Regions from separate parts of the Heyndrickxia sp. FSL W8-0423 genome, predicted to be linked through region 2. Evidence: a T-box and tRNA genes for the amino acid it is inferred to sense, from the RefSeq annotation. Region 2 holds a T-box; the other holds one or more tRNA genes.
What was found. A T-box is a leader RNA that pairs with one kind of tRNA and senses whether it is charged. The one in region 2 lies ahead of proS (proline--tRNA ligase), so its partner is inferred to be a tRNA-Pro.

Region 1 (15,343 bases), 3.2 Mb from region 2:
ACCTTCCAGAAAAATCGTTCTACTTGAAATATCGCTTTTGCAGATGAATAAAATGATAGGGGGTCAATATTATTTAATTGTTCAGTATAACTAAATAATAGTGTTTTGTTCTTGTTTTTAGCTTTTGTTAAAGCAATCTTGTATTCATCTACTATGTCCATCTGTTCCATTTTCATCAAAATTATCTCCCCTAAAAACAACCGTGCAAATGACGAATCTTTTTTAATTTTTATGTCCAATCTTTAAGATACACCTCTAATAGAATAGAGTCAATGAACACATCTTATCTTCCCCATTTTATACGTTAAATATTAAATATAGAATTGGTGACCTATATCTTTTGATTAGGAAATTTTTTAAAAAGAAAAAGGAGTTTAAAAGAAATATCTTTTAAACTCCTAACTTATAAAATCGAATATATTATGACCCGTACGGGATTCGAACCCGTGTTACCGCCGTGAAAGGGCGGTGTCTTAACCGCTTGACCAACGGGCCTACTGGCGGAGAAGGAGGGATTTGAACCCTCGCGCCGGTTACCCGACCTACACCCTTAGCAGGGGCGCCTCTTCAGCCACTTGAGTACTTCTCCAATATTTCTTTTAAAAATAAAATGGCTCCGCAGGTAGGATTCGAACCTACGACCGATCGGTTAACAGCCGATAGCTCTACCACTGAGCTACTGCGGAATAAAATGGGCCTAAATGGACTCGAACCATCGACCTCACGCTTATCAGGCGTGCGCTCTAACCAGCTGAGCTATAGGCCCATAAAAAAAATATGGAGCGGGTGATGGGAATCGAACCCACGACAACAGCTTGGAAGGCTGTAGTTTTACCACTAAACTACACCCGCAATATATGGGGCGGCTAGTGGGAATCGAACCCACGCATGTCGGAACCACAATCCGATGCGTTAACCACTTCGCCATAGCCGCCATATTTGTTAAATACGTTTCTTAGTTACTTTAAATGGTGGCTCGGGACGGAATCGAACCGCCGACACATGGATTTTCAGTCCATTGCTCTACCGACTGAGCTACCGAGCCATTTTTAATTTATTTTCCTTATCTAGCATGAAGTTCGCCATCGTCCCAATCTCGGGAAGTTATACAAGATGCAGCTCGATTGGTACGCTGAAGCGTCGCTTTGTAGCTTATTCGATCGTGCTCTACCGACTGAGCTACCGAGCCAATTATGTAATGTATGTTGTAAAATGGCGGTCCGGACGGGACTCGAACCCGCGACCTCCTGCGTGACAGGCAGGCATTCTAACCAGCTGAACTACCGGACCATTTTTTTAATCAAGTATAAATTTTACTTAAATGATTGCGGAGGCAGGATTTGAACCTGCGACCTTCGGGTTATGAGCCCGACGAGCTACCAGACTGCTCCACCCCGCGGCAATATTATACGTTTATATGGCGGAGGAAGAGGGATTCGAACCCCCGCGCGGTGTAACCCGCCTGTCGGTTTTCAAGACCGATCCCTTCAGCCAGACTTGGGTATTCCTCCGAAATTCTATGGTGGACCTTGTAGGACTCGAACCTACGACCGGACGGTTATGAGCCGTCTGCTCTAACCAGCTGAGCTAAAGGTCCTATATGGTAGCGGCGGAGGGGATCGAACCCACGACCTCACGGGTATGAACCGTACGCTCTAGCCAGCTGAGCTACGCCGCCATATAGTTATATTTAATATTTTTTGGTGGAGCCTAGCGGGATCGAACCGCTGACCTCCTGCGTGCAAAGCAGGCGCTCTCCCAGCTGAGCTAAGGCCCCATAATACTATTTGTATATTTTGAATGGTCGGGAAGACAGGATTCGAACCTGCGACCCCATGGTCCCAAACCATGTGCTCTACCAAGCTGAGCTACTTCCCGATTTAGATGTTAGAGATTGGATGATCGAGGTTAGAGTATCTCTAGTGTTGCTTCGAAGATAAAACTTACATTCTAACTTCTAATTTCCAACTTCTCACTTCTAGTAATGGCGCGCCCGAGAGGAGTCGAACCCCTAACCTTTTGATCCGTAGTCAAACGCTCTATCCAATTGAGCTACGGGCGCATATTAAGAAAATTATTTTGCTTTGCAAAAAAATTATGGTGCCGAGGACCGGAATCGAACCGGTACGGTAGTCACCTACCGCAGGATTTTAAGTCCTGTGCGTCTGCCAGTTCCGCCACCCCGGCAAGGGTTGTCTGGAGCGGAAGACGGGATTCGAACCCGCGACCCCCACCTTGGCAAGGTGGTGTTCTACCACTGAACTACTTCCGCGACTTAATTACTTATAATGCGGGTGAAGGGAGTCGAACCCCCACGCCTTGCGGCGCCAGATCCTAAGTCTGGTGCGTCTGCCAATTCCGCCACACCCGCGTATAATTTAAATGGTGAGCCATGAAGGACTCGAACCTTCGACCCTCTGATTAAAAGTCAGATGCTCTACCGACTGAGCTAATGGCTCGATATCTTCGAAAGATGGTGCCGGCCAGAGGACTTGAACCCCCAACCTACTGATTACAAGTCAGTTGCTCTACCAATTGAGCTAGGCCGGCTTATTATGATCGTATTCCTTTAATTTAATTTAAATTTGAACTGTCGTCCAGCTTTCAGAATGCTGATTCAAGTAGCAGCTCAAGCTGTACGCTGAAGCATTTCAATGAAGCTTATTCGGTCGTGCTCTACCAATTGAACTAGGCCGGCATACGATTATCTTTTAAATTAAATAAATATGGTGGAGGATGACGGGATCGAACCGCCGACCCCCTGCTTGTAAGGCAGGTGCTCTCCCAGCTGAGCTAATCCTCCATTATTGTCTAGCTTCAGACGCTATCGGCTTGCATCGCTTCAGGCTGCTGTGGAAGTTTTGAAAAACAATCTTCCTCGTCAGCCCTCCAGCGAGTTTCGCCGATGAGCAAGCGTCTTCCGCTTTTCTATTTGCCTGGCAACGTCCTACTCTTGCAGGGGGAGAGCCCCCAACTACCATCGGCGCTGAGAAGCTTAACTTCCGTGTTCGGGATGGGAACGGGTGTGACCTTCTCGCCATAGTTACCAGACTATTTATTTAAGGGTTTGTTCCCTCAAAACTAGATAGATGAGAAACACTTCATAATAACCTTGAATCTATTGTTGGTTAAGTCTTCGACCGATTAGTATTCGTCAGCTCCATGTGTCGCCACACTTCCACCTCGAACCTATCAACCTGATCATCTTTCAGGGGTCTTATTTAGATAAACTAAGGGAAATCTCATCTTGAGGGGGGCTTCATGCTTAGATGCTTTCAGCACTTATCCCTTCCGCACATAGCTACCCAGCGATGCCTTTGGCAAGACAACTGGTACACCAGCGGTGCGTCCATCCCGGTCCTCTCGTACTAAGGACAGCTCCTCTCAAATTTCCTACGCCCACGACGGATAGGGACCGAACTGTCTCACGACGTTCTGAACCCAGCTCGCGTACCGCTTTAATGGGCGAACAGCCCAACCCTTGGGACCGACTACAGCCCCAGGATGCGATGAGCCGACATCGAGGTGCCAAACCTCCCCGTCGATGTGGACTCTTGGGGGAGATAAGCCTGTTATCCCCGGGGTAGCTTTTATCCGTTGAGCGATGGCCCTTCCATGCGGAACCACCGGATCACTAAGCCCGACTTTCGTCCCTGCTCGACTTGTAGGTCTCGCAGTCAAGCTCCCTTGTGCCTTTACACTCTGCGAATGATTTCCAACCATTCTGAGGGAACCTTTGGGCGCCTCCGTTACCTTTTAGGAGGCGACCGCCCCAGTCAAACTGCCTGCCTGACACTGTCTCCCACCCCGATTCAGGGGTGCGGGTTAGAATTTCAATACAGCCAGGGTAGTATCCCACCGACGCCTCCACCGAAGCTGGCGCTCCGGCTTCAAAGGCTCCTACCTATCCTGTACAAGCTGTACCAAAATTCAATATCAGGCTGCAGTAAAGCTCCACGGGGTCTTTCCGTCCTGTCGCGGGTAACCTGCATCTTCACAGGTACTATAATTTCACCGAGTCTCTCGTTGAGACAGTGCCCAGATCGTTGCGCCTTTCGTGCGGGTCAGAACTTACCTGACAAGGAATTTCGCTACCTTAGGACCGTTATAGTTACGGCCGCCGTTTACTGGGGCTTCAATTCAAAGCTTCGTGATGCCACTAACCTCTCCTCTTAACCTTCCAGCACCGGGCAGGCGTCAGCCCCTATACTTCGCCTTACGGCTTCGCAGAGACCTGTGTTTTTGCTAAACAGTCGCCTGGGCCTATTCACTGCGGCTCTCTCGGGCTTGCACCCTAACAGAGCACCCCTTCTCCCGAAGTTACGGGGTCATTTTGCCGAGTTCCTTAACGAGAGTTCTCTCGCTCACCTTAGGATTCTCTCCTCGCCTACCTGTGTCGGTTTGCGGTACGGGCACCTTTCACCTCACTAGAGGATTTTCTAGGCAGTGTGGAATCAGGAACTTCGGTACTATATTTCCCTCGCCATCACAGCTCAAGGTACATGGTGACGGGATTTGCCTCGTCACCCCTCTAACTGCTTGGACGCGCTATTCCAGCAGCGCGCTTACCCTATCCTCCTGCGTCCCCCCATCGTTCAAACGGTGAAGAGGTGGTACAGGAATATCAACCTGTTGTCCATCGCCTACGCCTTTCGGCCTCGGCTTAGGTCCCGACTAACCCTGAGCGGACGAGCCTTCCTCAGGAAACCTTAGGCATTCGGTGGAAGGGATTCTCACCCTTCTTTCGCTACTCATACCGGCATTCTCACTTCTAAGCGCTCCACCAGTCCTTACGGTCTAGCTTCTCAGCCCTTAGAACGCTCTCCTACCACGGACACCAACGGTGTCCATCCACAGCTTCGGTGATACGTTTAGCCCCGGTACATTTTCGGCGCAGAGTCACTCGACCAGTGAGCTATTACGCACTCTTTAAATGGTGGCTGCTTCTAAGCCAACATCCTGGTTGTCTAAGCAACTCCACATCCTTTTCCACTTAACGTATACTTTGGGACCTTAGCTGGTGGTCTGGGCTGTTTCCCTTTTGACTACGGATCTTATCACTCGCAGTCTGACTCCTAAGGATAAGTCATTGGCATTCGGAGTTTGTCTGAATTCGGTAACCCGATGAGGGCCCCTAGTCCAAACAGTGCTCTACCTCCAAGACTCTTACCTTAAGGCTAGCCCTAAAGCTATTTCGGAGAGAACCAGCTATCTCCAAGTTCGATTGGAATTTCTCCGCTACCCACACCTCATCCCCGCACTTTTCAACGTGCGTGGGTTCGGGCCTCCAGTAAGTGTTACCTTACCTTCACCCTGGACATGGGTAGATCACCTGGTTTCGGGTCTACGACCTCAAACTCATTCGCCCTATTAAGACTCGCTTTCGCTGCGGCTCCGCCTCTTCAGCTTAACCTTGCTTGAAATCGTAACTCGCCGGTTCATTCTACAAAAGGCACGCTATCACTCGGCGTCTTTCCGAAGGAAATACGCACAGAGCTCTAACTACTTGTAGGCACACGGTTTCAGGTTCTCTTTCACTCCCCTCCCGGGGTGCTTTTCACCTTTCCCTCACGGTACTGGTTCACTATCGGTCACTAGGGAGTATTTAGCCTTGGGAGATGGTCCTCCCTGCTTCCGACGGGATTTCACGTGTCCCGCCGTACTCAGGATCCACTCTGGAGGGAACGAAGTTTCAACTACAGGGTTGTTACCTTCTTTGACGGGCCTTTCCAGACCTCTTCATTTACTCCGTTCCTTTGTAACTCCGTATAGAGTGTCCTACAACCCCAAGAGGCAAGCCTCTTGGTTTGGGCTTCTTCCGTTTCGCTCGCCGCTACTCAGGAAATCGCGTTTGCTTTCTCTTCCTCCGGGTACTTAGATGTTTCAGTTCCCCGGGTCTGCCTTCCTTACTCTATGTATTCAAGTAAGGATACTACCCCATTACGGGCAGTGGGTTCCCCCATTCGGAAATCTCCGGATCAAAGCTTGCTTACAGCTCCCCGAAGCATATCGGTGTTAGTCCCGTCCTTCATCGGCTCCTAGTGCCAAGGCATTCACCGTGCGCCCTTACTAACTTAACCTAAAAAGGTTGTTTATTACTTACTTAATGGATTCATCCATAAAGTGGCGATTCTCGGTTATTACTTGGTTATTTCTCATATTATCTAGTTTTCAAAGAACAAGTTTGAAAGGAATTAACCTCTCAAAACTGAACAAAACGAGAACGTCTTCGTTGTAACCACGATAGTGGTTTTCCTTATATCCTTAGAAAGGAGGTGATCCAGCCGCACCTTCCGATACGGCTACCTTGTTACGACTTCACCCCAATCATCTGTCCCACCTTCGGCGGCTGGCTCCAAAAGGTTACCTCACCGACTTCGGGTGTTACAAACTCTCGTGGTGTGACGGGCGGTGTGTACAAGGCCCGGGAACGTATTCACCGCGGCATGCTGATCCGCGATTACTAGCGATTCCGGCTTCATGTAGGCGAGTTGCAGCCTACAATCCGAACTGAGAATGGTTTTATGGGATTGGCGTAACCTCGCGGTCTAGCAACCCTTTGTACCATCCATTGTAGCACGTGTGTAGCCCAGGTCATAAGGGGCATGATGATTTGACGTCATCCCCACCTTCCTCCGGTTTGTCACCGGCAGTCACCTTAGAGTGCCCAACTGAATGCTGGCAACTAAGGTCAAGGGTTGCGCTCGTTGCGGGACTTAACCCAACATCTCACGACACGAGCTGACGACAACCATGCACCACCTGTCACTCTTGTCCCCGAAGGGAAATCCCTATCTCTAGGGAGGGCAAGAGGATGTCAAGACCTGGTAAGGTTCTTCGCGTTGCTTCGAATTAAACCACATGCTCCACCGCTTGTGCGGGCCCCCGTCAATTCCTTTGAGTTTCAGCCTTGCGGCCGTACTCCCCAGGCGGAGTGCTTAATGCGTTAGCTGCAGCACTAAAGGGCGGAAACCCTCTAACACTTAGCACTCATCGTTTACGGCGTGGACTACCAGGGTATCTAATCCTGTTCGCTCCCCACGCTTTCGCGCCTCAGCGTCAGTTACAGACCAAAGAGCCGCCTTCGCCACTGGTGTTCCTCCACATCTCTACGCATTTCACCGCTACACGTGGAATTCCGCTCTTCTCTTCTGCACTCAAGTCTCCCAGTTTCCAATGACCCTCCACGGTTGAGCCGTGGGCTTTCACATCAGACTTAAGAAACCGCCTGCGCGCGCTTTACGCCCAATAATTCCGGACAACGCTTGCCACCTACGTATTACCGCGGCTGCTGGCACGTAGTTAGCCGTGGCTTTCTGGTTAGGTACCGTCAAGGTACCGCCCTATTCGAACGATACTTGTTCTTCCCTAACAACAGAGTTTTACGATCCGAAAACCTTCATCACTCACGCGGCGTTGCTCCGTCAGACTTTCGTCCATTGCGGAAGATTCCCTACTGCTGCCTCCCGTAGGAGTCTGGGCCGTGTCTCAGTCCCAGTGTGGCCGATCACCCTCTCAAGTCGGCTACGCATCGTCGCCTTGGTGAGCCGTTACCTCACCAACTAGCTAATGCGCCGCGGGTCCATCTGTAAGTGGTAGCTAGTGCCACCTTTCAATTCTCCTTCATGCGAAGGAAAAAGTTATCCGGTATTAGCCCCGGTTTCCCGGAGTTATCCCAGTCTTACAGGCAGGTTACCCACGTGTTACTCACCCGTCCGCCGCTAATCTGAGAAGGAGCAAGCTCCTATCAGATTCGCTCGACTTGCATGTATTAGGCACGCCGCCAGCGTTCGTCCTGAGCCAGGATCAAACTCTCCAAAAAGATGTTTGAAATAGCTCTAGTTAAAAATAAATTAATTGACGTTTCGTTTTGTTCAGTTTTCAAAGATCAATTTTTCGCTTTTTGAGGCGACTTTTTAATGTTATCACCTTTCCGATTGCCAGTCAACACTTTTTTAAACAAAATGTTTATTTAAGTGTTATTAATATAACAATTTCTGTATCGGACGTTTAATAATATATCATGGATATTTTCGCGTTGCAATACTTTTTTTTAAAATCTTTTAAACCCTATTATCATACTTAGGACAATCATTAAATATATATTATCAAAGTTAATATTATTTGGGAAGGAGTAATGAGTAATTATTATCGCATTAGTACTATCATTTTCGATGGCAGTTTACTTATTTATTTACACACTTATTTTTGAAATAAAGATTGAAAATATAAGCTTTCAACATTATACTACTTTAATTTTCACCTTAATTATGGCGTTTGTCTTTTCAGGATTGACCTATCTATTTATTTAAATCCTGAAAGATTTTTATTGTACTTGATATGTATTTGTATCAATTGATTTGGACTTAGCTTTTTTCTCATCAATAATGAAAAGGGTTATACTAAGAAGGATAATCAATCCACCGATAATTTGTGTCCAGATAATATTTTCCTTTAAAATAAAATAAGCCAAAATTGAAGCACCAATTGGTTCGAATAAAATTGCCATTGAAATAACCGATGTGCTTAACCATTTAATCGTCCAATTGAAAAGTGTGTGCCCTAATAATGTTGGAAGAATAGCTAAAAGTAAAAAGTAAATCCAGTCCATATTATCCGTGGGGATCAATGCTTCACCTCTTACTAATATATAGATTAAAAGAATTAGTGAACTAATAGTATAAACGATAAATGTGTATGACATTAGGGACATGCGTTTTCTAACATTTTGGCCAAACAATAAGTAGGCAGTAACTAACATGCATGCTAAAAAAGCTAATAAATCTCCAAACAATGCCATTCCACTAATCGAGAAATCTCCCCAACTAATAACAACGCTCCCTATAATCGCAAAAACACCACAGATTATTGCTTTTAGCGTAAAGGACTCTTTAAAAAATAAAAAGGTTCCAGCAAAAGCAAATAAAGGTTGTAGTGTGACCAAAACAGTAGAACTAGCAACGGAAGTATAATTTAAAGATTCGAACCAGAGGATAAAATGAAATGCTAAACAGGCGCCAGATATGCCCGAAAAAAGCCAGTCCTTTTTCGATATTTTCATTAATTCATTAACATTCTTCGATAAAAAAAACGGGAACATAATAATAACTGAGAAAAATAGACGATAGAATGCAATTGCTCCTGCACCTGATGTACAAAGTTTCACTAGTATAGCTGAAGTTGAAACGGTAAGTACCCCTACAACAAGGGCGAAGTATGGATTAACTTTTGGATTATTCATATAACTCTCCTTATGCCGTATGAAAATTATGATAAAATATATACACTTATTCTATAATCTTTTCACCCTATTTTCTATCATCGTTTCAACAGTTAAGCGTCGAAAGGGGATTACAATGGAGTTATTAGACGTTAATATATTATTTAAACTATGTATATCAGCGGTACTAGGATTAATAATCGGATTAGAAAGAGAGTTAAAACGAAAACCATTAGGATTGAAAACGAGTCTCGTTATCTCTATAATTAGCTGCCTATTAACAATCGTATCCATTCAATCAGCATACCTTTTTCCACACTCAAATGGAGTTCCTATACAAATGGACCCTTTAAGACTAGCAGCACAAATTGTTTCAGGCATTGGTTTTCTTGGAGCTGGTGTTATTTTAAAAAAAGGAAATGATAATATTACAGGTTTAACAACCGCGGCTATGATATGGGGAGCTGGAGGTATTGGGATCGCAGTAGGTGCCGGCTTTTACTTTGAAGCAGCTGCCGGTGTTATTTTACTTATGATTAGTGTTGAAATTATTCCATCTATCTTATCAAAAATCGGACCTAAACAACTTAGAAAAAAAGATATCCAATTACGAATTACAGTTAAGGATAAAATGAGTATAGATAAAGTAATCGCCCAAATTGAGGATAACAAAATAACAATTGAGGGTGTTCGTATTAAAGACCTTCAAAACGATAGCTTTTTAGTCGTATTAAAAGCAGTCACAAGTTATAGAAGACCAACAACTGAAATCTTCCACCTCGTATCGAACTTGAATGAAGTTGTAGGAACTGAAATTGAAAGTTAGTTACTAAAGCGGAAGCGTCTTGCTTAGCTTTTTAAAAAAGGGGCTGAACGATGTCAGTTCCCCTTCTATGCATTTATCCTAGAGCTTGAACTTTTTTCTTTGCGCAGGATGACTATATATAAAATGATTGAAATGATTACAGAAATAGCAGCTGTTTTGTAAATACTTCCGTATCCAAATAAATGTCCAATTTGTCCGAACGCCATTGCGCCCACACCAACACCTAAGTCAAAAAATGAAAAGAAAGTTGCGTTCGCCATTCCCTTCCTATTTTTAGGTGCCTTCTCAATGGACCACGCCTGCAATGCCGGTTGAACCGATCCAAAACCAAATCCATAAAGAAAAGCTGCAACAAATAGAATTGAGCTATTTGGTAACCACGCTAATAAAACCATCGCCACAATGATTAACAAGGCTCCTGGGATGAATACTGCTTGATGTCCTCTTTTATCATATAATTTCCCTGCAAAAGTTCTTGTCAACATCAATGCCAATGCATAAATAAGGAAATACCATTGAATACCCGCAATCCCCTTTTGTTCGGTATACAACGGTAAGAAGGACGCAATTCCCCCAAACGTAACGGTGATAAAAAATAATAGTAAGGATGGGGAGAGGGCTGTTTTTTCATAAAAGTCCCATTTAACTGTTACCGAAGCCGACTCAGATTTCTCTACCTTTTTGTATCGAATTTTAGAAGATAATAATAATGCCGCAATTCCTAATCCCGCACAAATAAAAAACAATTGCTTAAAGGTAAGTACTCCTGCTAATGCGAGGCCAAGTGATGGTCCAAAGGCCAATGCTAGGTTACCCGATAAACCGTAGTATCCCATACCTTCTCCACGTCTTGTAGCTGGAATTAAATCTGTTGCTATCGTTCCTGATGCAGTCGTTGAAAATCCCCATCCAACCCCTTGAATAATTCGTAGAGCAAATAAAAACATAATACTCATAGCGAATCCAAATGAGCCGACTGATAGTACAAAAATTGTCAAACCAAATAAGTAGACAAAACGTCTGCCTTTTGATTCTAGTGCATGGCCTGCAAATGGTCGAAGAAGTAGTGCTGAAAAGGTAAATATCCCCACTACTAAACCAATTAGTTGATCATTTCCACCTAAATGTTCGACAAACAACGGGATTGTCGGTAATGTCATTTGGAAACCAAGAAAAATAAAAAAATTGGCTAAGCAAATTAATATAAAGTCCCTTGTCCAAATTTTTTCAGTACTTTTCATTAACTGAAGGCCTTCTGTATTCGAATTCAGTTTAATATCCCCCTTCATTTTTAATCTCATCATTAATTGTACAAAAAAACATTTCGGTTTGCTAATTAATTTTTTAAAATGATGAACATAAAAAAACACTAACCATTCCGGATAGTGTTTTTAATATGGAGCATAGGGGGCTCGAACCCCTGACCTTTTGGCTGCCAGCCAAACGCTCTCCCAGCTGAGCTAATGCCCCCTTTTCTATTCTTTTATTATATTCAATTTTATAAAAACTGCAAGAGAATTTTATCCTAATGAGTTATAGTTTTGTAACCATATGGAGATAATGGATGAGTGTTTAAAGGAGCTGATAGAATGTTTCAGCAATTCTATTACCGATTTCTTCGTTGGCCGGTTATTTTGAGGGTATTATTATTAGCTATCTCAGTTATTATCTTTTTCGGAGCGGCTATCCATTTTATCGAACCGAAATCGTTTCCCTCCATTTTCGTTGGTATTTGGTGGGCAGTGATTACAACGGCAACAGTTGGGTATGGAGATGTCTATCCTGTAACGATTAAAGGAAGACTTCTAGGAATCCTTCTTGTGTTTGTCGGGGCGGGCTTAGTATCCGCATATTTCGCATCACTTGCTGCATCAACAATCAGATTACAAAATTCTCATATAAAAGGAAAAACGATGTTTAACGGAAAAAATCATATCATTATCATCGGATGGAATGGGCGATCTAAAAGTGTAATTCAACAATTATTACAAACGCATAATCAACATCCTATCGTTTTAATCGATGATACACTTGACCAAAATCCATATCTAAACCGCCAAGTTCACTTTATCAGAGGAAAACCATATATTGATGAAGTTTTGAAAAAAGCAAATATTGCCTACGCGGAATTTGTGCTAATTACTTCTGATCAACATAAAACAGAAATACATGCTGATATGGGGACAATTTTGACATTACTTGCTGTTAAAGGTATTAATCCAGATGTGTATTGTACAGTTGAAATTTTAACGATCGAAAACTTCATGAACGCGAAACGAGGAGGCGCAAATGAAGTTGTTCAAACGAATATGCAGACATCATACGTAATGATGAATAGTATCCTCTCTCACGGAATGTCAGAAACTATTCTCTCAATGATGGATCATTTAAATGACAATCATTTAACATTTATTCCTATCAAACCAGAATGGGTTGGTTTAACATTTCAAGCATTAAGTAATCTTTTACAAGAGGATCGAAAATTACTCATTGGATTAAAAACAGGAGAGGATACGATGATTAATCCTCCCCTCAACCGTAAAATTACGAACGATGATGAGCTCCTTGTTATTTCTAAATAATCGAACCTAAGAAAATAGAATATGTTCTAATTCACGGACTAATTCTTTTCCATAGTCGATATATTTTTTAGGGATATTCCCATCTTCATCTTTCGGCTCAGCAAATTGATCAAAGGCTGCCGCGGCGTAACCTACACCCGCATCGTCGTCAACGTCATTTTGATAAACATGATTCAAAATAAATGGGATCCCGAGTTGAACGACTACACCTCTAGTATCAAGCTGACCATCGACTGGAGTGAATGGAACTCTTAAAAATTGATAGCCATCATCATTCGCCATTTTCATATCAAAATAGCCTTGATCATAGTCCCAACCACCACCAATTGAATAACCTTTTGGTTTTAATAGTTGCTCAAGCTTATACAGCTGAAATTGCTTTCCTTCAATTTTTGAGGGAATTTTATACATGGATGATCGCACTCCTTTTTTTCTTAGTTTCTCTCATAGAGTACAATCATATTCTTTAATAAAAAAATCCCCAATTGGGGATTTTTTATTTTAATCTATTTTCTAATTCAGCCTTTTTAGCTTCGTATCCTGGTTTTCCTAGAAGCGCAAACATATTTACTTTATACGCCTCAACCCCAGGTTGATCGAATGGATTTACACCGAGAAGATATCCGCTTATTGCACAAGCTTTTTCAAAGAAATAGACTAAATATCCGAATGTGTAGGCATTCATTTCTGGAATTTCTACGACTAAATTAGGGACATTTCCGTCTGTATGTGCTAAAAGAGTTCCTTCAAATGCTTTATTATTGACGAAATCAACGGTTTTTCCTGCAAGATAATTAAGGCCGTCTAAATCATGTTCTTCTTCTTCAATCACTAACTCATGTCTAGCTTTAGCCACTTTAATGACTGTTTCAAATAAGTCACGACGGCCTTCTTGAATGTATTGACCTAATGAATGCAAATCGGTAGAAAAATTAGCAGAGGAAGGAAAAATTCCTTTTTGGTCCTTCCCTTCACTTTCTCCAAATAATTGCTTCCACCATTCGGAAAAATATTGTAATCCTGGTTCATAATTAATCAACATTTCAATCGTTTTCCCTTTATTATAAAGAACATTACGAACAGCCGCATATTGATAAGCAATATTTTCTTTTATATTTTCATTATTGAAATCACTTCTTGCTTGTGCTGCCCCATCCATCATCTCTTGAATATTCACACCACTAACGGCAATTGGAAGCAAGCCAACAGCGGTTAATACGGAGTACCGTCCACCGACATCATCAGGAATAACAAATGTTTCATAACCTTCCTCATTAGCCAATGTTTTTAATGCACCTTTTGCTTTATCTGTCGTTGCAAAGATCCGATGTTTCGCACCTTCCTCACCGTATTTCTTCTTCAATAGCTTACTAAAAATACGGAATGCAATTGCAGGTTCTGTAGTTGTACCTGATTTTGATATGACATTAATTGAAAAATCTTTTCCTTCTAAAAGATCAATTACATCAGTCATATATGATGAACTAATATTGTTTCCTACAAATAGTATTTGCGGAGTTTTTCGTTTGTCTTTTGATTGCGTATTATAAAAACTATGATTTAACATTTCAATGGCCGCACGTGCCCCTAAATATGAACCGCCAATTCCTATAACTAATAGGACATCCGAATCATTTTTAATTTTTTCCGAAGCATTTAATATCCGTTGAAATTCTTCTTTATCATATTCTACAGGAAGATCTATCCAACCTAAAAAGTCATTTCCTGCACCAGTTTTATTATGTAAAGATTGGTGGGCAGCCTTTACCGCCGGTTCTAAATTTGTTAGTTCATGCTCACCAAAAAAGGATAACGCTTTTGAATAATCAAATTGAATATGTGTCATAGAGATTCCTCCAATAAAAGATTTTCAACTACTTTATTCACTTTATCGAATGCCCTTCATTTTTTCAAGAAACTAAGCTTATACTCAAGGTTAATGATGACCAAATGAATAAATTTTATGTATATGATTCAAACTAAGCTCGAAAGGAGGAATTAGATGGGTGCCATTCAACGAATTGCATTAGTATTGACAATTATCGGAGCGATCAATTGGGGTCTCATCGGATTTTTTCATTTTAATTTAGTTGCTTCTATTTTTGGTAATACAACGATATTAACTCGTATTATTTATGGGCTAGTAGGAATTGCCGGGTTGATTAATTTAGGTATATTATTTAAACCGAATGAAGAGTTTGAACGCTCTCCGGAAGCGAGAACTAATAGGTAATAAAAAGAGGCTGGGACATAACTAGCTTCAATTAGTGAAAAAGGTGAATTTGAGTGTACTCAAATTCACCTTTTTCTTTTTTTGCGTGTAATTCTTCTATTATCTTAGTTGTTGGGCAGTGTATTTTCTTAAATTCACTGCCATTAATGCAAAGCCCATTTCATTTTCTACCTTTGATTTTCCTCGTACGGAAAATCGTGTGAAACGCAAATTAGCCTTCAAGAATCCAAAAACTGGTTCCACATCGATTTTGCGTTTTCGATAGATGGCACTCGTTTTCTCTTCTGAAAGCTTCGCTCTTACATATTCTTTTTGTTGTTCCCATTTTTCATTCACCATTCGTTTTCGATTGTTGCCTTCTTTTGCTTTGGTACAGGAGGGGCGGAACGGGCAGCCCAAACAGTCTTCGCACTCATAGATTTTAAACTTCCGTTGGAATCCTGTACGATCAGTACGGACAGAATAATCGTGAAATGTAAGAT
Region 2 (15,343 bases):
CCTATTCAATATAGGCGATTTGATTTAAAGGGAGTGTAATAGTGAATTTCGTTTCTTGTTTATTACTCGTTACTTCTATATGACCATCATGCTGTTCGACTATACTTTTCGTAATAGCCAGTCCAAGTCCCGAACCACCAGTGTCTAATGAGCGGGATTTCTCGACTCGATAAAACCTGTCAAAAATATATGGAAGGTCAGCAGAGGAAATCGGTTCCCCATAATTAGTGACCTCGACTATAGCCTGGCCATCCATTTTTTTAGCCCTTAACAAAATTTTCTTACCCTCTTTCCCATACTTCATCCCATTAGAGATTAAATTTTCAAATACCCTCACTAATTTATCCGCATCCGCTTTAATCATAATATTTTCATCTACAGCGATAAAATTAATCGCCATATCTGCCTCTTCAAGAATCGGAATAAACTGAGCGGTAATTTGAGATAACAGCTGAATTAAGTCAATTTCGATTTTTTCTAACCGTTGAGTACCAAAGTTTACACGCGTGTATTCAAATAAATCACTAACCATTCGTTCTAGGTTCATAGCCTTTTCATACGCGATATTCACGTAATAACGAAGCTCGACCTCATCTTTATAGCGATCCTCTTCAATTAAACGCAAGTACCCCATAATTGATGTTAGAGGGGTCCTGAGATCATGTGAGACATTCGTAATTAATTCGTTCTTCCCTTGTACTGCCCGCCGCTCCTCTTGTATTGAATGGTGCAATTGTTCGGAAATCCGATTAATATTACCTGCCATTTCCCCTAATTCATTATTTGAATAAACGGGAACTTGAAAATCAAGTTCTCCTTCGGATATTTTTTTCGTCCCCTCCAACACCTTATTAAAGTCCCTGCCCCATCCTCTACTAAGGATGAGTACAAATAAGATAAATAAAAGAAAGTAGATGAACATTCCCAAATATGCATAACCGTATTTTTGATCGAATCGATAAAAACTGTATAATACACGATAAGGAATAACCGACATATTTTTTAAAATATATAAAATGACAAAAAGGATCGCAAAAACAATTGTAGATAAAACTAAGCTGCTTAGAATAAGGAGCATAATCTTTCCTTGTATTTGATTAATCAACCTATTCTTCAATCTTGTAACCGACCCCCCATACGGTTTTGATCAATTTATAACCTAATTCCTTCTCCAGCTTATCTCTTAGATGACTAATATGAACCATTACCGTATTATTAGATGCAAAATATTTCTCATCCCATACACGTTCAAAAATCTCTTCCGTGCTAAAAACTCGTCCTCGATTACTAGCAAGTAAATATAAAATATCAAACTCTTTGGCCGTTAATGATATCGGTATTCCACCATTTAATACTTGATGTGAGCTGCGATTGATTTCTATGGAATGAATGGTGATAATTTCACTTTCGTTCGCGTGCGTGTCAATTTTATATTGGTAAGATCTTCTCAATAGTGACTTTACGCGGGCTATCAGCTCCAACGGATTGAACGGCTTAATCATATAATCATCCGCACCCGTCATTAGTCCAAGAACTTTATCCATATCCTCCCCTTTTGCGCTCAACATAATAATAGGAACCTGATTCTTTTCCCTAATCTTCCGACACAATTCCATTCCGTCCATTTCGGGCATCATAATATCTATAATCATCAACTCTACCTGTTCATGGTTCATAATCGCTAAAGCTTCCACCCCGTTGTGGGCTTTTAACACATGAAACCCTTCATTCTTCAAATAAATCGTGATTAAATTTACAATTTCTCTCTCGTCATCAACAACTAATATGTTTTTCATATTAATCTCCATTCATAACTATTGATAGATATAGTGTATATTGAAAAGTCTACCAATTTATACTTCGAAACGCTACTGTTAAAAAACTTTTCATAATGAAAATAAAAAGGACCTATTTGTTCTCATAAAAACAAATAGATCCTTTTTCTGCTATAAAACAAAGCTAACAATAATAGCTGACAGTATGCTAACAAGTGTAGCACCATATAATAATTTTAATCCGAAGCGTGCAACAGTGTTTCCTTGTTTTTCACTTAATCCCTTCACTGCACCTGCTATAATACCGATGGATGAGAAGTTAGCAAATGAAACGAGAAACACAGAGATGATTCCAATTGTTCGTGAGCTAAAGCTTGATTGAATTTTGGTTAGGTCAATCATCGCTACAAATTCATTGGTCACAAGCTTTGTAGCCATAATTCCGCCCGCTTTTACTGCATCTGCCCATGGAATTCCCATGATAAAGGCAACAGGGGAGAAAATATAGCCCAGAATTTGCTGGAATGAAATACCGAATATCAAATCAAAAACATTATTTATAGCCGCTATTAATGCAACAAAACCAATTAACATTGCCCCAACTATGATTGCTACTTTAAAGCCATCAAGAATATATTCTCCTAACATTTCAAAGAAGCTTTGCTTTTCCTCTTGAATTTCTAAAATATCTTCTTTGCTGTCAACCTTATATGGATTAATAATCGAAGAGATGATAAATCCGCCAAATAAATTGATGACGAGTGCTGTAACTACATATTTTGGTTCAATCATCGTCATATATGCGCCAACAATAGACATTGAAACAGTCGACATGGCCGAAGCACATAACGTATATAAACGATGTGGAGGAAGATGATTCAATTGTTTTTTCACCGTTATAAATACTTCTGATTGCCCGACCATAGCAGAGGCAACTGCGTTATAAGATTCCAGTTTCCCCATCCCATTAATTTTACTAAGCAACAATCCGATCCCTTTCATGATCAATGGAAGAATCCGTAAATATTGAAATATTCCAATCAATACTGAAATAAATACAATTGGAAGAAGAACATTTAAAAAGAAAGGGGCTTCCCCTTTATTAGCAATTCCTCCAAATACAAAGGAGATTCCTTCACCAGCATATTCAAGCAGTTTTGTAAAAATTTCTGCAATAGCTTTAATTAATACCAATCCAAACTTTGTATTCAACAATAATGCAGCTAGTACAATCTGAATAACAATCATTAAAATAATCGGTTTATAATTAACCTTTTTACGGTTATTACTTACTAGCAAAGCTAGTCCTATTACAATAAGTAAACCGATAATCGAAATAATATATTTCATTATATTTCCTCCATCACGAAATTTTTTCTATGTTGCAGTACTTATGTTTATTTTCCCAATATAATATCGATTATTAAAAGTTATGTATTAAAAGTGTATAAAACAAACGATATTCTACTTAATAAAAATAAGGTCTATAAAATTAAAACATAAAATTTATACTCTCACAACGAAAAGGATTACATTCAGATTATTGTTATTTTAATTTCTATTCTAATATATTTTACCAACCCATATTCACAACACTTAGTATGTGTTAACATCACCTAAAACATGTCAAATCTTTACCGAATCTTAAATCTATGTTCATTCGAATTTAATATTTTGGATTTAAACTTTAATTAAAGAATTTCATGGAGGTGTATTTGGATGGAAACTGAAATCGCTAATGAAATTGCAAGAGGTGCCAATGTAGAAAAAACACTAGCAAAATATTTCGGGCTGTCTGTTACGAAAAACGAAGTTCAAATTATAAAAAAAGCGTTAAATGATAGGGATAAAATAAATCATATGATTGAAGTGTTATGTAGTAGAAATTGGCGAATGAATTCTCGCATTCAATCCTATTGAAAAATCTAAAAAACCGCTGCCTAATTCGCAACGGATTTTTTTGTTTGTTAATATAAATCAAACATATTCACTTCTTTCCCCAGCTCTTTTAAATAATTAAAAAATTGCCCGCGATGGTGAAATGCATGTGTAGTTGTTTCAATCAACCATTTCGCTTGCGTATGACCTTCCATATCAGGAGAAAAATAAAATGGTTTTGTTACCTTTTCTAAGAAGTCCTCTTCAGAAAGTGATTCATAATACGCTTTTAACTCATGGAAGCCTTTTTCCATTACTTCACCTAGTTTGATAACATCAGTCGAGTATAAATCTTTTTCAAGTTGTCTAATTTCAGCTTCTGTCTTTTCTTGTCCAATCGCAATATCAACGAAAGGAATTTGCACTAAATGGTTCGCCTGCTCCAACAAGGTGCGCATTTTTTCATTTGGCTGATAGGAAAAATCCTCCTCAGACACTTTCTTCAGCAATTCCTTTGTTGTTCGAACAGCGATGTATAGTTCTGATAACAACAGCTCACGTAATTTTGATGTACTCATATTCCTACTCTCCTTTTTTAATGTGTTATGTAAATATTTCTTTCCCTTTTTTGAATTTCCCTTCATTTAGGTTAAGGATATTATACTGGATTGTTGATTTCCGCTGCAGGTACTCGCTTTCCGCGGGGCTGGCGATGAGCCTCCTCATCGCTTCTCTCTTGCGGGGTCTCATCTGTCCAGCTAATCCCGCAGGAGTCTCGCACCTTTCGCTTCAATCAACATAGCGTCAATATCAAGACTGAACTTTAACAAAGTATAGGTTAAAAAATGCCTCAATCTTAATTGATTCAGACATTCTATTCTTTCTTTATTTATTTTTTTTAAACATTTTATAAATAAAATATAAAACAATCAATCCAATTGCAATGATCATCGCAGGCTGTATATATGGTTTCGCAAATTCATCAACATGTTTCCAGTTTGATGATAACTGATCCCCTAAAGCAACAAACAAGATCGACCAGGGGATAACGGCCAATGTTGTATACAATGTGAATTTCTTTAACGACATTTTCGTAATCCCAGCAGGAATTGATATTGCATGACGCACGACAGGAATAAAACGAGCTGTAAATATCACACCGGACCCATACTTTTCAAACCATTTTTCCGCAATATCAATATGCTTCTCATGGATAAAAATATATTTCCCGTATTTTTTCAAGAAAGGTCTTCCTCCATACGCACCAATCCAGTAAACAAAAATTTGCGCAATCGTTCCACCAATGACACCAGCGATGACCGCACCGACAAAATTAATATGTCCTTGGGATACAAGATAGCCCGCATATGCTAACACAATTTCACTCGGAATAATTTCGATCATTAGTCCTAATGCCACACCGAAATAACCGAGATCCGTCAAAAAGGTTAAGATTGATTGAATAAAATCGCCCATCATGTCCTCCAAAAGTAGTTTAACCATCCAATATTAATTAAAAGATACTACTAGTATAACGTATATTTGATAGATTTAGTTTCATTTAATTGATGATTACTAATTTTATCAAAGATATGAAGGGGAAAAGAGAACCAAAAAAACGATGAATCCATCGTTTTTAATGTCCTATTTTTTCATCGATGACCGTTGTGTTAACTTCTTCACCAAACCATTGAATCACTTTATCTTTGGCTTTAGCCTTAACTTCTTTATCTATATGTGCAGCCACTTGCAAAACCGCAGCGCCAAGTGCACCTAAGTCGTCTACATAGCCAATCCCCGGAAGGAAATCGGGCAGTAAATCTGTTGGAAGAATAAAGTATCCTAATGCACCGATAATAAACACCTTCGTTTTCTTAGGAACAGTTGGTTTCTGTAATGTGTAGTACAGTAAGAGAACAGCATAGACGACTACCCCGCCTGCCTTCTTTCCATATTTTTTAAGCTTGTCCCAAAACTTATGATCAGAATAATGCCTGCTCGAACGTTGCATTTCGCTAGTTAATTTTTCTTCATCATATTGCTGGATATCTTTTTTCATTTAAAATAGCTCCTTTCTGCTTAAGTATCTATCTTCTTTATTTATTTTTGTTCAGATCCTTCCATAAACAATTGTGTGCATCGAATCCATTCCCTTGCTGCAAAAGATAAGTAGCGGTCTTTTCTCCAAATGATCCCTAGGTTCCAAGGGATTCTTGGTTCGGTTAGTGGAATAATCGACACCTCTTTCCGATTGACCTGTTTACATATGGTTTCCGGCAGGAGGGCTACCCCAAGATTAGCTACTACCATTTCACTAATAAAATCCCACTGTGAGCTTTCATAAATAATATCCGGCTGAAAACCAGAACGAACACATTCTCTAATGATTCGATCGTGTAAGGCAAAATCCTTTCCAAACAATATAAAAGACTCATGGGCCAATTCAGAAAGCGAAATAGATTCCTTTTTACTTAATCGGTGGTCAGGGTGTGTAAGCAGCATTAGATTTTCATTCACAAATGAAAAAGTATGAAAGAGCTCCTCGCTCACTGGCAAAACGACGACCCCTAAATCAAGCGTACCATTTCCAACATCTCTTTCCACTTTTTTTGCCCCATCTTCAACAAGCTGAACAGTAATATTCGGATACTTTTTATGAAATGCCTGAATAACCTTTGGGAAAAATCGTGAGCCAACCATTGGCGGTAATCCTATATGGATATTTCCCTTTTTTAACTGAATTAAATCATCTAATTCCGAAGAAAGATTATCGAATGATTGAATAATATTCCGCGCTTGAACGAGAATAATTTCCCCTGCATCAGTTAGTTTGGCCTGTTTACCTGTACGATCAAATAAAACAACACCAAGCTCATCTTCAATACTCTTCACCATTTTACTAATGGTTGGCTGTGAAACATAGAGCTTTTGTGCAGCTTTTGTGAAATTCCCTTCCTTAGCAACTGCAACAAAGTATTTTAAATGTTGAATATCCAAAACAACCGCACCCTCTTATAACTATTTAGAATAGCTATCATTCTCTATATTCATTTTACCTATATAAAAATGCGCTGTACACTTTATATAGAGATTTTTTTCATAAATGAGGGGAAGAAATTGAAAAAATTATTAATTGGATTCATCCAAATCGTGATGTTAACCGTTTTTACGTATATTATGGGGAAACTTTCCGAATTTCTGCATCTTAACATTCCGGGCAGTATTTTAGGATTGGTTATTTTATTTATTTTATTACAAACGAAGGTAATAAGGCTGAAGTGGATTGAAATTGGAGGAAATTGGTTAGTCGCCGAATTGTTGTTATTTTTTATTCCTTCGGCAGTAGGCATTCTTCAATATAAACAATTATTACTGGAAAATGGCTCTAAAATTTTTGCTGTTATTATCATTAGTTCCACAATTGTCATGGCATGTTCTGGTTTTTTAGCAGAGAAAATGGCACGCCGAAAGGAGAAAAAGACACAGCATGTTGACACTTATGTATATACTTCTCACCATTAGTATTTATTGGCTAGCAAAATGGGGATACAGTAAAACTAAAAAAATATACTTTTCACCGCTTTTAGTAGCTCCATTTTTGATTATATTATTGCTTGTATTCTTCCATATAACGTATGATTCATATAATCACGGAGCCATTTGGTTAACGAAATTATTACAACCAGCAACCGTGGCATTAGCGATTCCACTCTATCGTTTTTACCCGATTTTAAAAAAATATATGAGTGAAATTCTTTTTAGTGTGTTTTTCGGTTCGATTATGTCTATTCTTGCGTCGTTTACGATTTCGGGTGTAATCCATTTAAATAAAACACTGTCTACGAGCATTATTCCTTATTCGATTACAACACCGATTGCGATGGGAGTTTCGACAAAAATTGGCGGTGTTCCGACCATTACTGCTGTATTTGTAATTATCACCGGGATTATTGGAATGATTCTCGGACCATGGATGATCCGCCTCTTTCGAATCAAAAGTGAAATAGCAAGAGGGGTATTGCTAGGTACGAGTTCACACGGTGCAGGGACATCAAAGGCATTAGAATTAAGTCATGCAACTGGAGCTGTCTCCAGTGTTTGCATGGTATTAGCTGCGATTATGTCATTTTGTCTTTCCCCATGGATCTATCAGCATTTATTACACTAGAGGAGCCTTACATGCTCCTCCTTTTTATCCTTTTAATTGCTTTAAGTGATGTTGATCGTGTTCTACTTCACCTTTTACATAAGACTCAAGTGTATATTTATTATCATTTATGATAAACGTCTGCGACAAATCCTGGTCCTTTAATGAATCTACAAGTATCTCTCTTTGTTTAATGGCTTTATTGATCAGATCGGACAGCTGTATTCCTGAATGAGCATATTTATCGGCTTTATTATTCATTTCTTCAACATAGCTTGCGTCAATACTAGGCAACGTTCCACCCTCTAACATTGCAGGCAGCCTTTTTTCATAAAAGAAACGATCCCAGTAGAAGATATGGGCAATAATTGCTGCTTTGGACCATTTCCCTTCAGCAATCGTTTTAAAAAATTCCTCATGTTGTTCCGCTTTAATATTTTTCAAATAATCGATCCAGCCTGTTAATTGATTGACTATCGTATTCATTTCCATCCCATCCCTGTTTGTTATTTTGTATGTATTTCTTTTCGTTAACGGCATGGTAAATTCCTCTTTTATTTATATTAAAATTGACTAATTCATATGAACGGGTCAATCCTTAATGGATAATAAACAACACGATGTCCGTGCGACCTAATGCTGAAAGGCATAAAATATCGACACTATTAATCTGCAGATTACTAGGCCAGCCAGTTAATGAAAAAAGGGTTCAGTAAATAATTACCGAACCCTCTCCAATCTATTCTTCTTGTTCTACCATATTGTAATAATCAACACTATACATAGCACCTTCACTGACCATTTTATTATCAGCTATATCGTGGGGATCGGAGTGGCCTATCTTCGTCATCGGTGATTTATTGTGCTTTTTCTTTTTCATCCAGGAATCCACTTTTGTCTTAACATTATTCAACATAACCCGTGCCTTCTCACGATTGTTCTTAGATGAAAGAAACGACACACCAGCAATTCCTATACCTGCTAGTACAACCCGATTTAATTTCGCCATTTTAATCATCTCCTTGTTTTATTTAATACCCCCTTTTATTGAAATCATGCATATATTACAAATATTTCACAAATTGTTTGTGTGAAAATTATTTTTTATAAAATAAACTAACTAACTATTAGTAAGTTAACAAAAGGTGTATAATAGATAACAACTAGGAAGAAAGTTATGCTTCATTCCATATAGGAGGTGTAGCAATATGGAAAATTCACGACTATGTCCAAAATTTGAGAAGGCATTTCAATTATTAGGAAAACGATGGATTGGTGTAATTATCCGTGTTTTGGAAAGTCACCCAATGCGATTTAATGAAATTGCCGAGCAAATTCCACATATAAGTCAAAAAATGCTTTCCGATCGATTAAAGGAATTGGAAAACGAGAATATCGTTATTCGGGATGTGTATCCGGAAACACCCGTTCGAATCGAGTATCGATTAAGTGAAAAAGGTCATGCGATTACTCCAGTTCTTGACGAAGTCCAGCATTGGGCGGATAAATGGGTTTCGATGAACAGCTGTAACGAATAAGAAATTACCTTAGCTTTTATTTTGAGCTAAGGTTTTTTTATGTCGAAATATTATTAAAAGAGCACTGACATCGACAAAATATGCAATTACTTATTCAAATTTTCGCTTGATTTGGCTGGATTTTTTATATGTTTAATCAAACGTTTGATTAAATTGCTTGCATGTAGAAACTTGCTATATTTTGATTTTTTTGTTTCAAAAATACTACCTTTACTTTTTTGAACGGTCCACTTTTTTATTAGATTGGTTCGGTTTATTTTTGATCGGTTCATCCTCTTTTTTGATCGGTTCCTTCTCATTTTAATCGGTTTGGGTTGGGCTTGGTTCTAGTGTTTCGATTTTGGGAACAACCAAGTTGGATTTTTGTATTGGATCTTGGGTTTCATTCGCTCGCTATGATGACCAAGATGGACTTTGGATTTGGATCTTGAGCTTCATTCGCTCGCTTTGATGACCAAGTTGGATCTAAGTTTTGGATCTTGAGCTTCATTCGCTCGTTTTGATGACCAAGATGGACTTTGGATTTGGATCTTGGGCTCCATTCGCCCGCTTTGATGACCAAGATGGATTTAAGTTTTGGATCTTGGGCTCCATTCGCTCGTTTTGATGACCAAGATGGACTTTGGATTTGGATCTTGGGCTCCATTCGGAGTTTTTTTCATAATGTAAGAGAATGTATAAAATTTTGTGTAAATGGTCATAATTTTCTAATAATTATAACTAGGAGATGATCATTAATGCAAAATTTTAAGGACATGACAATCAGGGAATTGGCTGGTCAATGTGAAACTGTTGACGATATACATGCCATGATTAAGGATCTTTTTAAGGAGACTCTTCAACAGGTATTTGAAGCAGAAATCGAGAATCATCTAGGTTACTCAAAACACGATTCAAGGGGCAATAACTCGGGAAATAGCCGAAATGGGTATAGTAAAAAGACGATTAAAAGTAAGTTTGGTGAGACCGAATTAAGCATACCAAGAGATCGTAAAGGAGATTTTGAACCTCAAATCATTAAAAAATACGAAACATCCATCAATGGGCTGGAAGACCAGATTATAACCCTGTATTCAAAAGGAATGTCGACTAGAGATATTGAAAGTCACATGAAGGATATTTACGGTGTGAATGTTTCTCCAAGTTTGGTAAGTAAAGTTACGGATAAGATATTACCTCTTGTTTATGAATGGCAGTCTCGTCTACTAGACCCTGTTTATCCAATTGTGTTTTTGGATGCGATTCACTTTAAAGTGAAACATGAAAATAGAATTGTTAGTAAAGCTGCATATACAGTTTTAGGTATTAATACTGATGGAGTCAAAGACATCCTTGGTATTTGGATAGGTGAAAATGAGAGTGCTAGTTTTTGGCTAAATGTTTGTCAGGAGCTCAAAAGCCGTGGTGTCGAAGACATCCTAATCGCTTGTAAAGACGGGCTTTCTGGCTTCTCCGAAGCTATTAATGCAACATTTCCAGATACTACTATTCAGTCATGTGTTATCCACCAATTACGAAATAATATGAAGTATGTCCCAACTAAAAATCGTAAAGTGGTAATGGATGATTTAAAGAAAGTATACAAAGCTTATACGCTCGAACAGGCTGAAGTGGCTTTCGAAGAGTTTAAAAATAAGTGGGAAACGAAATATCCATCAATTATCAAATCATGGGAAAACAATTGGCTTGAGCTAACTGCTTATTTCTCTTACCCAGTAGAAATTAGAAAGTTAATATATACAACAAATACGATTGAGGCCTTTCATAGACAGCTTAGAAAGGTGACTAAAACAAAGAATGCTTATCCTAGCGATAATGCTTTAAGAAAGATTGTCTATCTCGCTACAGTAGGAGTAACAGAAAAATGGACTATTCCCGTTCCAGGATGGTTAGAATGTAGACAACAGTTCGATATTATGTTTAATGGTCGGCTTGGAAAATAATCGTTTCAATTTGTATTGGGACGTGTTAGGGCTCTGCCCTAAGGGTTTATCGCTATTGTTCTCCCAAAAGGAGAAAAAGATGGGGAAACCCCATCTCCTTTTGTGCAGAACCCTACTAGGTGCTCGGGTTGCTCCCCAGCATTGCCCTATCCCCCTAGCAGGTAAGAACATATATTTTAGTATAGTCAAAAATATGGTAACAAAATCATTTACACAAAATAATTTACATAACCTAATGTAATGAATAACGGTAATAACCCTAACGGTCAAATTTCGTTTTTTGCTTCTCTTTTGATAATGATATTGAAATACCTCTGCGACTTGCTTACTCATACCGATACTCCTACTATTAATACGAACATTTTATCGAACAGTTATCCACATGTCTAGAATTTTATAGTTTTCTAAACAAACAAAAAAATACAGATGACCCATTCATCTGTATTTTTTATAAAATTAATATGCTTTTGCCCAGTAGACTAAGTGTTTCGCTTCGCCGCCGCAGCAGACACATGTATCAGAAACTGGTTCACCTTCAAAAGGAATGCAACGGGATGTTGCGGATGTTTCATCTTTAATGAAGTTTTCACAAGCTACATCGCCGCACCACATTGCTTTAATAAAGCCTGGATTTTCAACAAGTACTTGTTTGAATTCGTCCATATTGCGTGCAATACTTGTTTTTTCTTCACGGTGTGCCTTTGCTTTTTCAAATAGATTGTTTTGAATATCTTCAAGAAGTTCTACAACCTTCGTTTCGAGTTCAGCCATTGGAACGAAGATTTTTTCACCTGTATCACGGCGAACTAGGACGACTTGACCTTTTTCGATGTCTTTAGGACCCACTTCTAGACGAACTGGGATTCCCTTCATTTCAGATTCATTGAACTTCCAGCCAGGCATTTTGTCGCTTGCATCGATATCGACTCTTGCAACTTTCTTCAATTGATCTCTTAGCTCATATGCTTTATCAAGGACGCCCTCTTTATGCTGTGCAATCGGTACGATCATCACTTGTTTTGGAGCAACTTTTGGCGGTACTACAAGGCCGCGATTGTCACCATGGACCATAATTAACGCACCGATTATTCTTGTAGTAATTCCCCATGAAGTTTGGTGTACAGTTTGAAGTTCACCATTTTTGTCGGTAAATTGGATACCGAATGCTTCGGCAAAGCCGGTTCCTAAATAGTGGGAGGTACCTGATTGCAATGCTTTTCCGTCATGCATTAAGCTTTCAATCGTTAACGTATGAACTGCACCGGCGAATTTTTCCTTATCCGTTTTACGACCGCGAAGTACAGGTATTGCAAGATATTTTTCACATACTTCAGCATACATATCAAGCATTCTTGCCGTTTCTTCCTGGGCATCCTCGCTTGTAGCATGACATGTGTGCCCTTCTTGCCATAAGAACTCTAATGAGCGTAAGAATGGTCTTGTTGTTTTTTCCCAGCGAACGACATTCGCCCATTGATTATATAATTTAGGTAGATCACGATAGGAGTGTATGATATTCGCATAATGTTCACCAAATAGAACTTCCGATGTTGGACGGATAACTAAGCGTTCTGCTAATTCTTCTGAACCCCCATGTGTGACCCAAGCAACTTCAGGTGCAAAACCTTCAATATGATCTTTTTCCTTTTGTAATAGACTTTCAGGAATAAGTAAAGGCATGTAAATATTTTCATGACCTGTTTCTTTAATTTTTCCGTCTAGTATGTCACGGATATTTTCCCAAATGGCAAAACCGTATGGGCGAATAATCATTGACCCTCTTACTGATGAGTAATCAACTAAATCAGCCTTTTTTACAACATCTGTATACCATTGTGCAAAATCATCTTCCATTGCGGTAATCTCTTCAACAAACTTTTTATCCTTTGCCACAATACATCTTCCCTTCTATTTTTTTAAACGCAAAAAGACCTCGATTCCTTAAAAGGGACCGAGGTCTGGTGGTACCACCCTTATTTACAGCATTGCTGTACACTTCATTATTGATAACGGTTCGTGTAAACCGCTTGTATCTTAAGTAAGATCGATACAGAACTCCAAGGCAGGTTCAAATGCTGTCTTTAGAAACTTTTCACCAATTGTTTCCTCTCTAGAAAAGACGGACACACTCTACTAGTCCTTTTCAACGTTTTTTTATATATAATTTTTTAAAAAATATACTAATTTTTTTATCCAATGTCAAGCGACTTTATACTATTTTATCTTTTTATTCTTTTCATTTTGAACATCTAGAACATCTAAAAGGAATACGAAAACTGGGATTCCTAATATTAAGCCCCAGACACCGAAGAAATGCTCCGAAAAGATTAATACAATAAATGTATAAAATACTGGAAGGTTTGTCTTTGAAGACATTAATTTTGGATTTAATACATATGCTTCAACCGCATGAACAATCACTACGATAATCACTACATATAATACTTGAATAAAACCGCCTATACTATATGCTATGAAGCAAAGCGGAATTAGTGAGATAATTACTCCTGCTACCGGTATTAATCCTAGGAAGAAAATCATAATTGCTAAGCCAAACAATTGCGGAAATCCCATAATGGAAAGGGCAATCGTTGTTAATACCGTATTTACAATCGCTATAATAAATTGCGCTTCAATTACCTTACCAAAAGTTAATGCGAATTTTTTGCTAAAAAACTCAATCTCATCATAAAACGGAGATACTTTGCTTGTTTTAAATTTCTTTGTAAAGTCAATGAGTCTCTCTTTTTCCAAAAGGTAAAATATACTTAGTATGAGAGATAAAAATACATCTATGCTCAATTTTCCTATATTAGTGAAATATCCAAGCAGGAACGTAAATCCTTGTTTTAAAAAGTTGGTTATTTCATTTTTTTCTATTATCTTCTCAACAATATAGTTCACCACTACATTATCTTGCGGCTGGGAATAGAATTCAATCAGTTGCTTGATTAGTTGGGTTATTTCATTGATGAGTACCGGTAAATATTTACTAATACCGAGCGATAATAGGCCGACACTGGCAACATATAGGACAACAACCGTTAATTTGCGATTTACATGTAATCGTCTAGAAACAAATACTGATAGACGGTCCATTAAAAACGCAAAAATAAATGTTAGCAGTATTAAATTCATCATACTTCTCAAAAAATATATTATAAGTGCAAGTAAAGCAAATATAATGAAACGCTTTACACTTCTTTTTTGAAAAAAACCGCTAACAAACTCTGCCATCTTATCGCTTTCCTCCCAAGCTCTTGAATTTAAACAACTTACACCTCACATATTACTTTATTTTCTCATACTTTCATACTATATTATCAAAAAAATTTATGTTTTTTTATAATTTTATGTTTCTAATAATTTGTCTCATACTTTTTATCCTTAAATTTTTGTTGAGAGTGTAAAATATTTTGTGTAAATAGAAATGCACTAAATAATGTTCATAGAAAAAGGAAGACCCTTTCTGTAGAATAAAGTTAGCCGACAAAATTCACAGAAAAGAGGTCTTCCCTATGATTCATCTTACTACAGATTTAATCGAAGCACTAGCACAAAAACAAGATATTGAAGAAGTTTTTCGTCATCATTTGGAAACAGCCATCAATCAGCTGTTAAAACATGAATTAACTGTCTTTTTAGACTATGAGCCTTATGATCGAGAAGGTTTTCATTCCGGCAATTCCCGTAATGGCTACTACGATCGTACCTTTAAAACCGAATACGGAGAACTACACCTTCGTATCCCTAGAGACCGTAATGGCCAGTTCCAACAACAAACAATAGCTCCCTATAAGCGTTCCAATGATACGCTGGAACAGTTTGTCATTCACCTTTATGAAAAAGGGATTACGACAAATGAAATCGCTCATCTCATTGAGCGAATGTATGGACATCACTATTCCAAACAAACGGTTTCGAACCTAACGCAACTTGTTTCTGAAGACGTGAAGGCTTTCCATGAACGAAAGCTGGAAGAACGCTATGTGTGCATTTACTTGGATGCCACTCATATTCCGATTCGACGTCAAACGGTTGAAAAAGAAGCTGTCTACATCG

Region 1: it encodes a tRNA-Pro, which carries the amino acid that the T-box ahead of proS (proline--tRNA ligase) is inferred to sense. The anticodon was not compared.

The regions. Positions count from the first base shown of each region.
Region 1 covers NZ_JBBPBE010000001.1:3,761,693-3,777,035, forward strand. Annotated here, with positions in the region: gene MKY81_RS19235 (isochorismate synthase) at 1-176, opposite strand, end outside; tRNA gene MKY81_RS19240 (tRNA-Glu) at 424-495, opposite strand; tRNA gene MKY81_RS19245 (tRNA-Ser) at 499-589, opposite strand; tRNA gene MKY81_RS19250 (tRNA-Asn) at 612-686, opposite strand; tRNA gene MKY81_RS19255 (tRNA-Ile) at 693-766, opposite strand; tRNA gene MKY81_RS19260 (tRNA-Gly) at 779-852, opposite strand; tRNA gene MKY81_RS19265 (tRNA-His) at 859-934, opposite strand; tRNA gene MKY81_RS19270 (tRNA-Phe) at 970-1,045, opposite strand; tRNA gene MKY81_RS19275 (tRNA-Asp) at 1,214-1,290, opposite strand; tRNA gene MKY81_RS19280 (tRNA-Met) at 1,326-1,399, opposite strand; tRNA gene MKY81_RS19285 (tRNA-Ser) at 1,419-1,511, opposite strand; tRNA gene MKY81_RS19290 (tRNA-Ile) at 1,521-1,597, opposite strand; tRNA gene MKY81_RS19295 (tRNA-Met) at 1,602-1,678, opposite strand; tRNA gene MKY81_RS19300 (tRNA-Ala) at 1,702-1,777, opposite strand; tRNA gene MKY81_RS19305 (tRNA-Pro) at 1,802-1,878, opposite strand; tRNA gene MKY81_RS19310 (tRNA-Arg) at 1,986-2,062, opposite strand; tRNA gene MKY81_RS19315 (tRNA-Leu) at 2,099-2,187, opposite strand; tRNA gene MKY81_RS19320 (tRNA-Gly) at 2,198-2,272, opposite strand; tRNA gene MKY81_RS19325 (tRNA-Leu) at 2,290-2,371, opposite strand; tRNA gene MKY81_RS19330 (tRNA-Lys) at 2,384-2,459, opposite strand; tRNA gene MKY81_RS19335 (tRNA-Thr) at 2,475-2,550, opposite strand; tRNA gene MKY81_RS19340 (tRNA-Val) at 2,728-2,803, opposite strand; rRNA gene rrf (5S ribosomal RNA) at 2,935-3,051, opposite strand; rRNA gene MKY81_RS19350 (23S ribosomal RNA) at 3,125-6,080, opposite strand; rRNA gene MKY81_RS19355 (16S ribosomal RNA) at 6,269-7,822, opposite strand; gene MKY81_RS19360 (DMT family transporter) at 8,327-9,241, opposite strand; gene MKY81_RS19365 (MgtC/SapB family protein) at 9,357-10,046, shown strand; gene MKY81_RS19370 (MFS transporter) at 10,112-11,287, opposite strand; tRNA gene MKY81_RS19375 (tRNA-Ala) at 11,444-11,516, opposite strand; gene MKY81_RS19380 (potassium channel family protein) at 11,636-12,628, shown strand; gene MKY81_RS19385 (YugN-like family protein) at 12,635-13,039, opposite strand; gene MKY81_RS19390 (glucose-6-phosphate isomerase) at 13,125-14,474, opposite strand; gene MKY81_RS19395 (DUF378 domain-containing protein) at 14,631-14,861, shown strand; gene MKY81_RS19400 (IS1182 family transposase) at 14,961-15,343, opposite strand, start outside.
Region 2 covers NZ_JBBPBE010000001.1:591,393-606,735, forward strand. Annotated here, with positions in the region: gene MKY81_RS02895 (sensor histidine kinase) at 2-1,117, opposite strand; gene MKY81_RS02900 (response regulator transcription factor) at 1,107-1,808, opposite strand; gene MKY81_RS02905 (NupC/NupG family nucleoside CNT transporter) at 1,947-3,125, opposite strand; gene MKY81_RS02910 (hypothetical protein) at 3,495-3,695, shown strand; gene MKY81_RS02915 (DinB family protein) at 3,743-4,231, opposite strand; gene MKY81_RS02920 (DedA family protein) at 4,539-5,129, opposite strand; gene MKY81_RS02925 (YkvA family protein) at 5,290-5,664, opposite strand; gene cidR (cidABC operon transcriptional activator CidR) at 5,754-6,650, opposite strand; gene MKY81_RS02935 (CidA/LrgA family protein) at 6,771-7,175, shown strand; gene MKY81_RS02940 (LrgB family protein) at 7,141-7,821, shown strand; gene MKY81_RS02945 (DinB family protein) at 7,846-8,340, opposite strand; gene MKY81_RS02950 (hypothetical protein) at 8,540-8,809, opposite strand; gene MKY81_RS02955 (winged helix-turn-helix transcriptional regulator) at 9,009-9,338, shown strand; gene MKY81_RS02960 (IS256 family transposase) at 10,076-11,281, shown strand; gene proS (proline--tRNA ligase) at 11,738-13,135, opposite strand; T-box leader at 13,225-13,437, opposite strand; gene MKY81_RS02970 (AI-2E family transporter) at 13,496-14,518, opposite strand; gene MKY81_RS02975 (IS256 family transposase) at 14,800-15,343, shown strand, end outside.